3 regions of the Litchfieldia luteola genome follow, and region 2 is predicted to be linked to each of the others. Evidence: riboswitches for the same ligand, from Rfam matches in the RefSeq annotation. Region 2 holds a riboswitch; each other region holds the start of a gene.

Region 1 (3,243 bases), on a different contig from region 2:
CATCACCATTTACTAGTTCTGATTGAAGATTCCCTACTAAAGTGACAGTTCGCTCTTCTAGTGTTTCGGCACTTATTTTTTCAAAGTAAAAAGCACCAGAAAACAGCTGGATAACTAATGAAAAAATCATAAGTAAAGAAAGTACTTTCATGTTTTTCCTTTTCACTTTTCCTACCTCCTTGTTAAGTATGATTTGCGTGAAACCGATTGCACAAACCAGGCGGGGAATCCTTTTGTGCAATCGCTTCCATATAACTAAATTCTCGCATAGAGTAGGCTTATTACTCAACATATTTTGTCCGACAGAAAAACTGTTACTGGCGCTTTAATTTTGTTCGGTTTTAAGAGATTATGTTAAACTTTGTAGAATTTTAGCTTTTTAAAAAGTGCTAGACATAATTGCCTAGCACTCTTAGTTGTATTATCTGTCATCATCTTCGTCGTTGTCTTCATCGTCGTCATCATTGCCTTTATTTTTCTTGCCTTTATCTGCATTTCCACGTGCTTTCTCAGCCTTCTCTTTAGCTTTTTCACGCTCTTCTTCTGCCTTTTCACGTGCCTTTTTAGCTTCTTCTTCAGCTTTCTCACGTGCTTCTTCTTCTTTTTTACGTTCTTTTTCAGCTTCTTTTTGAGCCTTCTCACGTGCTTTTTCTGCCTTTTCATTATCCTTTTCTAGGTCATCTTCATCTTTTTCCGACTTTTTATTAGATTTAGTGTCTGCCTTTTCTGTCTTCTTAGCTTCTTTTATGAGAGCCTTTTCTGTTTTCTTTTCTGCTTTTTCAATCGCTTTTGTTACTTCCTTCGTTGCCTCAGCAATCGTTTCTTCTTGCTCTTCACTATACTCTTCTAATAATTCAGCTTTTTCCTCTTCAGCCTCTTCTTCAGTTAAGTCACCCTCAGCTAACTCTTCTTCTATATCTATTAATTCTTCCAGGTACTCTTCTTCCTCTTCAAGATATTTAGCAATCTTTTTCTCTAGCTTTTTCTCAGCCTTTTTTATATTTTTAGCAAGTGCAGCTTTTGCTTGAGGATTTTGGATTTTTTCCATTGCAGCCGTTAATGCAATAATATTTTGTGAGAGTTTCTCTCTTAATTCTGCTAATGGATCAACTGAAGCTTCGGCGCTATCTTCAGTAGCCACAGTTTCCTCCGTTGTTTCCTCACCAGTTACTTCAGCATTCTCTTCTTCGACAGTTGTTTCCTCTGTTGTCTCTGAATCATCTGCAGTATCTGCATCTTCCGAAGATGTTTCATCAGTAGTTTCCCCTGTTGGCACAGCATCTGGTGTTAATTCCAACACTACCTCCATTTGCTCAATTGCCTTTTGAATGGTTTCTTCTGCAAGTTCCTCATCACCAGCAGCTAAAAGAGCTTCTGCTTCTTTAATTCGTTCTTCCATAATTTCTGTTATTGCTTTTGCTTTTTCAGCATCATCAAATGTAAAAGCTAGCTTAAGCTTTTCAGTAAATGTTTTAATAAAGTAAAAAAAATCTCCTGGTAATAAATTTACTTCTTCTACAGATGGTTCATTTTCTTCTGGAGCAGATGCTTCAGTTTCAGTTGTTTCAGAAATCTGAGTCGTTGTTGTCTCAGTTGTCTCAGTAGTCACTGCTTGTTCTTCTGTCGTTTCAGGCGTTGTAGTTGTTTCACTTGCGAATGCACTGCTTGTCCCCAATGAGAATGTTAAAGCTGTAGCAATCGCACTCGTTGCCAATACATTTCTAATCTTCTTGTCGAAAAACATGTAGAATTCCTCCTATTTTGTAATAAATTGTACTAAAGGTATTCGAGCCCAGTTTTTCGTTTATGTCGCTAAATTTAAAAAATTCTTACATTCTATTAAAAAATAATTAATAGATTGCAAGAATAGTAAGAAATAACAGATGTACACGTTACTCCTCATTCTTAGCAACCCAGCCGCCATGGTAAAACTACTTTAGGCCTGTGGCTTTGCGTCATCGCTTTTCAACGATTTTGCCTTTATTTGAATGGGACGAAATACTTTGATTACAGTTTACTGAAAATATTGTCGAATATATATAAGCAAATGTTACTAATTTTTATATTAAAAGTATTTAAAAAACGGGGCCTGACCCCCGTCGCGTTAAAGCTTTAACGCACTGGGGGTCAGGCCCCTTAAGACACAATTATTCGTCCCGTATGTTTTTAAGTTTTTCTAGTAGGTTTTCACTTTTTTCAGCTATATCAAGAATGATTGAGTCAATTTTCTCTTTCCATTTTGGTGCTTCTTCTTTTAGTGTTTCTTCGATTTTATCTACTGTTTCTATTATTTCCTTTTTTCGATCTACTGTTTTTTGTTCTTTTCCCGCTAGTCGGTCATTCACTGATAGAACCGAGAATTCAGTAGGTTCCACATGTTGCAGTGATTGTTCCATGCTTGCCTTAAAGAGCGGAACGACTCCCTCTGAGGTGCTATTTGGAAGATAGTGTTCTCTGTCGGTCTTGTCGTAACCAAGCCATACGGCTCCAACTAGATTTGGTGTATAGCCTACAAACCATTGATCTTTTGTACCTTTAATATCATTATATGGAAGCTGTGTAGAGCCTGTTTTTCCCGCAAGTGTAACTCCTTTGATTTGTGTTCCGGTTCCAGTTCCTGTTTCTACCACATTTAACAACATCGAAGTAATTTCATTAGAAACTGTTTTAGAGGTTACCTTGGTCGACTTAGGTTTATGTTCAGCAATGACATTCCCCGTAGGTCCAACGATTCGAGTAATCAGGTGTCCTTCATATCTTTTTCCTTCATTAGAAAATGTTGAATAAGCTTCAGCTAATTGTAAAGGAGAGAGCCCCTTGTGCATCCCACCTAGTGCTAATCCAAGGTATCTATCTTCATCCTCTATCCCAATACCAAACCGCTGTAAAGCATCTACACCCTTTTCCAACCCGATTTGATCTAATAACCAAACGGTTGGAACGTTCAATGACTTTTCCAACGCCTGATACATTTGTACTTCTCCACTATATTTCCGCGAAGAATTTTGAGGTGAATAGTCCCCAAAGGTCATAGGTTCATCTTTCAATACCGATGTAACAGTATAGCCATTTTCTAGAGCAGGTGTATAAACTACTAGTGGTTTCATTGTAGATCCTGGCTGTGCTTTTATATGAGTTGCTCTGTTAAATCCACGAAACACATACTCTCCTCGTCCACCGACTAATCCAAGAACGCCACCCGTAGATGGATCCAGTAAAACCGCACCGCTTTGCACTAGTGTA
Region 2 (3,243 bases):
AGGTTCTCTTACTAATTTCCTGTTATTTAATAATGCAAAAAATCTCATTTTATAGTATTCTGTATTTAAGTGAATAGGGACCTCCTAAAGGGGAGTAGCTTTTACGGCAAGGATCGTCATTACGGAGTATACCTCCCGGCCTTGTTGGCAAAATTAATTGTTAGCGAGACCTTTATCAATCATGTATTGATAAGGTCTTTTTATAATGAATAATTACTTTCTTATCAACTAGTGCATTCAGGAGGACAAGATGCTTTATTATAAAACATATGAACTAAGTACGAAACAGGACTGGGTTGTATTTATCCATGGAGCTGGTGGAAGTTCGTCCATTTGGTATAAACAGTTGAGAGAATTTAAAAAACATTTTAATATCCTGTTAATTGACCTTAGAGGACATGGGAAGTCTAAGGACCAAAAGATGCTCGGTAAAAACTACTCTTTTAAAGATGTGAGCCTAGATATTTTAGAAGTCATTAATCATTTGCAAATTAAATCAGCCCACTTTATTGGAATCTCACTTGGAACAATATTAATTCGTAATATTGCAGAGATTGATCCTACGAAGATAAAATCGATGGTATTAGGTGGAGCGGTGATTCGCTTAAACACTCGTGTTAAAACGCTTATTACATTAGGTAACTTAGGGAAAAAGCTAATACCATATATGTGGTTATATAAATTTTTTGCGTGGTGTCTGATGCCTAAAAAAAGACATGTAGAATCTAGATTGCTATTCGTTAATCAGGCAAAAAAGTTATGTCAAAAAGAATTTATTAAGTGGTTCAAACTTACAACGGATGTTGCTCCTTTATTGGTTCATTTTGAGGAAAATAAAATTACAACTCCGACCCTTTATATCATGGGGAAAGAAGATTATATGTTCTTACTTCCAGTGGAAGAAACAGTTAAGAAAAGTCCAAATGCAAAACTCGAAATTATTGAAGACAGTGGACATGTTTGTAATGTCGACCAACCTGATAAATTTAATGAAATTGCGATAAACTTTTTAACTAACTTTAATGAAGATAAAAAAACTGAGGCTGTTTAGTTAGAAGAGTGGGGGAGATTCCACTCTTTTTCTATTTTCACAGACTACTTTTTACTGAAATTAGTTGATGAAAGATTGTCCAGTTTATAGTACGCTATTAGTAAGGGAATTTTGATTCTAGTTAAAAGGCAAACTTATCGAAAGGTAAGGACGCAAAGCTATGGGTCTAACGTGAGGAAAACACTATGATTGCCAAGTTATCAAGGAGGAACTATTCATCATGAGTTTACATACGACTTCTACTAACAGAACTACTTCTGAGGCAGCATGGGGCACAATAGAAAAATTATGTGATCTTCCTGAACTGCATATAAGGGTCAAGCTTGGGAAAAAGATTTATCTTTATAACCGATACAAAATTATTCAAGCAATTGATACAAATCTTACTTATTCAGAAAAGACTGAAGTGTTAAATGCTCTTTCGAATATTGTACATAGGAAAGGTGACATCTCTTCTTATATACGAGTTGTCTTAATCGGAATTATTGTCAGACAAGAATCGAATACGTTCAAAAACAGTGAGTACAATGTATTATAGTACTTATTTGTTAGGAGTTGCCTAGTGTAGCTCTTTTTTTATAAAAGGAGAGAAACTGTATGGAAATTAGAATACTGAACTCCAGCGATGCAGAAGCTTATAGAAAAATAAGGTTACATGCACTACAAGGAAATCCCGAGGCTTTTTCTTCGAGCTATGAAGAAGAAGTGGAGTATCCACTCGAAAGAACTGCAAGCCGCCTAGATGAAGGAACTTCTTTCACTTTCGGAGCATTTATAGACAATACTTTAGTTGGAGTTGTTTCGTTAGTATTGGAGACGAGACATAAAATAAAGCATCGAGCAACTATTTTTGCAATGTATGTCAACCCAGACCACCGCAAACTTGGGGTAGGAAAGCAACTAATGGTTGCCGCAATTGAAGAGGCACAGAAATTGGATGAGATTGAACAAATATACCTAACGGTTAATGCAAGTAACGAGCCAGCTAAAAGGTTATACTTATCACTTGGTTTTAAAACATATGGAGTCGATAAACGAGCATTAAAAATTGAAGATCAATATTATGATGAGGAACTAATGGTGCTTGTTAAATAAAAAGACCGACTTCAAGAAAATTTCACAAAAAAGTAGTCACATTTTATAATCTCCTGAATATAGTAGTTCTTGTGTGAGTAATATTGAAAGGATGATTATAAGATGTACGTAAATCAACTAAATACTGTGATTACAAATAAAGATAACAACGGAACAGGGTATAAAGTAGTAGAAGTGAATGTAAAAGATTCATCTCAAAACTTATATGCTGTTGTTACACCGGTTAAATTAAAAGATTAATTATTAAAAACCATCCCTTGATTGTAACTTTACATAGCAGGGGATGGTTTTTAGTATAGCTACTGAAAGGCATTTTGTTTTTCTGTACAACTTCTTGATTCGTCAGTGTAGTTTATTTTATAATTGAACTAACTAAAAAAGATCAGATGCTGCGAACATCTGATCAATAGCATCTACAGCCGCAATGTGAGCGGCCACCAAGTATAACAAGTACTTACTCAGAAGAAGTAGCTACCCTTTACCTAGGTCAGGCGGGGGAGGTTACTTCTTTTTGTTTTCGACGAATAACATGATCACAATTGTTAATACACCTACCAATACGAGATTAGAATGAAGTGCCACAGTGATTGCCTCGAACGTCGTCATCTTACCACCTCCCTTCAAGGGAAATGGTGAACTGCCCACCTGCTTGTATAGATACTAGTTTAATATTAGCACCAAGTAGCAAAAAATTCTATCACTTTTAGAACGTATGTTCGTTTAAAGGTAGAAAAGAGTAAATTTTACCTATAGTTTAAGAGGGAGATTAGAATCATGACATCTTTCCTAAACAACTGTTTAATTTGTTCTTCTTAATCAACTAATACAAGCATAAACTAGGATGAGGTGATAATTATGGAAAAAATAATTAACACGTTGGAACAGCACGATCTAGTTTTTTTAGGAACAGAATTGGACAACTCGAATAATAAAGTTATTGTTTACAAGTTTAAAAGTAGGGATAACTATTGTATTTTTGCAATGTATAAAAAAGAAGGAAAGAATCAATGGAGTGACCCGTTTTCTTGTGATGCTGCGATATTAACGTTTGAAGCGAAATCACAGGTATATAACAACAAGTGTATACATATTGGGGA
Region 3 (3,243 bases), on a different contig from region 2:
ATTAGAAGTATCTAAAAACTTAATGTCCATGTACGACTATATTAACCGTCAATTAATGGAAGTTAATATAAAGAATGATTTAGAGATTCTATCAGAAGTAGAAGGCTATGTTACTGAGTTCCGAGACACTTGGAAACAAGTAGTTCAACTCAACCGTCAACAGCAACATTCACAAGGTGGCCAAGCCTAGTGAGTGCAGTGAAGGCTCTCTATCTAGTAACAAAGGAACTTTATGACCTTTTGCAAAAGCCGTTTACTAGTGAAGAACGGGATTCATTGATACCTAACATTGAAGAATTACTAAAAACTAGACAAAACATCATAGAGAAGGTAAATCCTCCTTATACAGATGGAGAAAAGCAACTAGGGGCAGAGGTAGTTAAACTAAACAAAGTTATCGATGAAAAACTAGCCCAACTTAAACAAGAAATCCAACTAGATCTCAACCAACTAAAAAAGACAAAAACATCAACGAATAAGTACACGAATCCTTATGAGTCTGTTTCCTCAGACGGGATGTTTTTTGATAAACGAAAATAGGTGAATGTATGATACAACTTAGTGTTTTTCAATATGATATGTTGGAACGTTATATCGCTTTACTGGATACTGTAGAAGAAGCATTTGAGTATGTAGTAGAAGGCTTTGAAAACTATGAACGTACTCAAGGAGATCAAGTACTTGCTGATATTTTCTCTGCTTTTTCTCAAATTGCGAGTACGAATGAAAATCTGGTGGCGCTTTTCTCAGGGGAATTGATGATACTTCAACACTTAGATCAATTCAGCGGAGTGATTAAAGAGGTTGAGAAGCTCGAAGGCGCTTATGATAATCACACACTAAAACAACAATTGATTACTCAATCTATCTTTCCTGCGTATCAGGCCTGGAAACTTTCCATTCAGAAATCCTTATCTAAATATACTAGTCAATAATTAATGGCTCCCGACATAGGGAGCCTTTTTATTTTCTAGTAAGTGTAACAGAAATAACGTATTTTTAGTTCAATAGCCCCAATACGATTTGGTCTGTATGCACTATTCCCTACAACCACATTTCGACATATGATAATCTTATAGTTTTTAGAATATTCTGAGTGAAAAAAGGCAAATCACGGGAAACTTTGAGACGCAAAGCCATGGGCCTGACCTACGATAATGATATACGTAGATGGCAGCCGGTTGCCACAAGGAGTCATAGTCCTAGTCTATGAACCTTGATAAGGTTTTTTTATTTGGAAAAATTAAATTAAAGGTGGGACTATGTAATGAATAAACAAGCTTTTCGAATGTGGACTTTTGTAGTAATGCTCGTCATAGTATCTCAAGCATCTTTAATGCCTGCTAGCAAAACAGTTGCAGAAACGATGAACACTCTCCAGCCGCCTAGTAACGTTACGTTAAGTATTGAAAATGAGAACGACATTGTGCTACGTTGGTCTCCAGTTCTATACGCTACAGGCTATAAAATCTATCAAATTATTGATGGACAAGCTGTTTTAGTAAGAACAACTACAGGTATAGCAGCTTTATTTTCGAATATGCCTGCAGGGGAGTATAGCTATACTGTTCACTCTTATAGTAGTAGTTTAGGAGAATCTGGTCCTTCAAAAATTGTAACAAATGTATCCAACAAAGATACTGAAGCTCCAGTTACTAGAAGTACTGCAAATGAAAATTGGCTAACGCAGGATACAGTCATAGAGTTGTTTGCAACAGATAATGAAAGCGGTGTAGCAAATACATATTACTCAATTAATAAAGGGGCTTTTAGAGAAGGTTCAGTCTTTACACTAACTGAAGAGGGGATCAATAACGTATATTTCTATTCAGTTGATAATGTGGGGAATATAGAAAAAATACAAACCCAAGAGGTTAAAATTGATAAAACACAACCTGAACTTTCTATAGACTTACAAGATGTTTATTCATTAGGTGCAGAGGTTGTTCTTACTTATCATGCTGATGATAAAGTATCTGGTATCTCTTCTGCAGAACTGACGGTTAACGGTCAGGTGATAGAGAATGGTGGAAGTTTTAAATTTGACCAACCAGGTGAATATTTGGTTAAAATTGAAGCTGAAGATCACGCTGGATGGAAATCAACTTATGAGAAAAAGGTTATTGTCCAAATCCCAGTGAGTATCGAAGTAACTCCAGGTATATTAAAAGATAATAATGGACTTTTTACCGTAAAAGTTTATCTGCCAGATGTTCTTACTATGAAAGATATAGATTTAAACAGTGTAACCTTAAATGGTGTTTCTGCTAAATCGGGTACTGAAGGTTTGCAAGAACAGGCTGAGTTAGGACAGTTTAAGTTTAAACGTGAGGATTTTGACTTAGTATCGGGGGAAGTTACTTTGGAATTTAGAGCTTCTCTAGGGGACCATGATATTGTTGGTAAAGCAGTTGTAAAGGTAAAATAGCTATACAAATGACACTTTCAATTACATGAGGGTGTCATTTTTTAATTTTCCTTTCAATCCCGAGAATAAATAAAAGCTCCCTCAGGCGTTAGGGAGCTCCAATAACTTCTACTTTGTTGCCATGGTCCACAATCTCCAACTTACTAGCCTTTCGCAAGTCCATATACTCCTCACTGATCCTCACCAGTGGTTGATGTGGCTCATTTTCATGAATAAACACAATTTCAGCAATTTCTCCATTACTTAATTTTACTTCTTCACGAATGTATTGCCTCATCAAATACCTTACAAACGGAACGACAATCGCAGGGTTTAGCTTATTGCTATTCGCTTCCTTCATCAGTTCATTAATGGCTGCAAATACACTCTTCTTCGGCTGGTAACTCCTTTCAGAACATATCGCATCAAAGGTATCTGCAACTGAGACGATTTGTACAAGGAATGGAATATCCTTTTGCTTCAATCCGTTCGGGTAACCAGATCCATCTAATCGTTCATGATGTAGTAAAGCAGCGACAATCACATTAAGGTCAACATTTGTTGCTTTTTTAAGCATTTCAAATCCCTTAGTGGTGTGTTGAGATACTTGTGCCCATTCAGCCTTTGATAGTTTATCAGGCTTATTTAATAAGTCTGGGGGAACGGTCATTTTACCGATATCATGTAATAATCCCATTTGGCCTAGTTTGGTTAATTCTTTTTTTCGAAGACCTAATAGTTTACCGATAATGGCTGCTGTTATTCCTACATTTAAGCAGTGCCGGTAGGTATATTCATCAAAGCTCATGCTTTCGTTTATTTGATTGATAAACTTT

The links. Region 2 has a riboswitch for cyclic di-GMP ahead of J2Z26_RS20115 (hypothetical protein). Riboswitches for the same ligand answer to the same signal wherever they lie in the genome.
Region 1: it holds a riboswitch for cyclic di-GMP, as region 2 does, so the genes downstream of both, J2Z26_RS15545 (DUF5667 domain-containing protein) here and J2Z26_RS20115 (hypothetical protein) in region 2, are expected to answer to the same signal.
Region 3: it holds a riboswitch for cyclic di-GMP, as region 2 does, so the genes downstream of both, J2Z26_RS15960 (fibronectin type III domain-containing protein) here and J2Z26_RS20115 (hypothetical protein) in region 2, are expected to answer to the same signal.

Annotation. Positions count from the first base shown of each region.
Region 1 covers NZ_JAGGKM010000005.1:198,591-201,833, reverse strand. Annotated here, with positions in the region: gene J2Z26_RS15550 (pullulanase X25 domain-containing protein) at 1-166, opposite strand, end outside; gene J2Z26_RS15545 (DUF5667 domain-containing protein) at 422-1,744, opposite strand; cyclic di-GMP riboswitch class I at 1,905-1,989, opposite strand; gene J2Z26_RS15540 (transglycosylase domain-containing protein) at 2,148-3,243, opposite strand, start outside.
Region 2 covers NZ_JAGGKM010000009.1:53,479-56,721, reverse strand. Annotated here, with positions in the region: gene J2Z26_RS20125 (MFS transporter) at 1-1, shown strand, start outside; gene J2Z26_RS20120 (alpha/beta fold hydrolase) at 251-1,051, shown strand; cyclic di-GMP riboswitch class I at 1,169-1,256, shown strand; gene J2Z26_RS20115 (hypothetical protein) at 1,272-1,589, shown strand; gene J2Z26_RS20110 (GNAT family N-acetyltransferase) at 1,649-2,146, shown strand; gene J2Z26_RS20105 (hypothetical protein) at 2,249-2,386, shown strand; gene J2Z26_RS20100 (GNAT family N-acetyltransferase) at 3,002-3,243, shown strand, end outside.
Region 3 covers NZ_JAGGKM010000005.1:302,815-306,057, forward strand. Annotated here, with positions in the region: gene fliS (flagellar export chaperone FliS) at 1-190, shown strand, start outside; gene fliT (flagellar protein FliT) at 190-540, shown strand; gene J2Z26_RS15955 (DUF8042 domain-containing protein) at 549-935, shown strand; cyclic di-GMP riboswitch class I at 1,096-1,189, shown strand; gene J2Z26_RS15960 (fibronectin type III domain-containing protein) at 1,268-2,428, shown strand; gene J2Z26_RS15965 (HD-GYP domain-containing protein) at 2,517-3,243, opposite strand, start outside.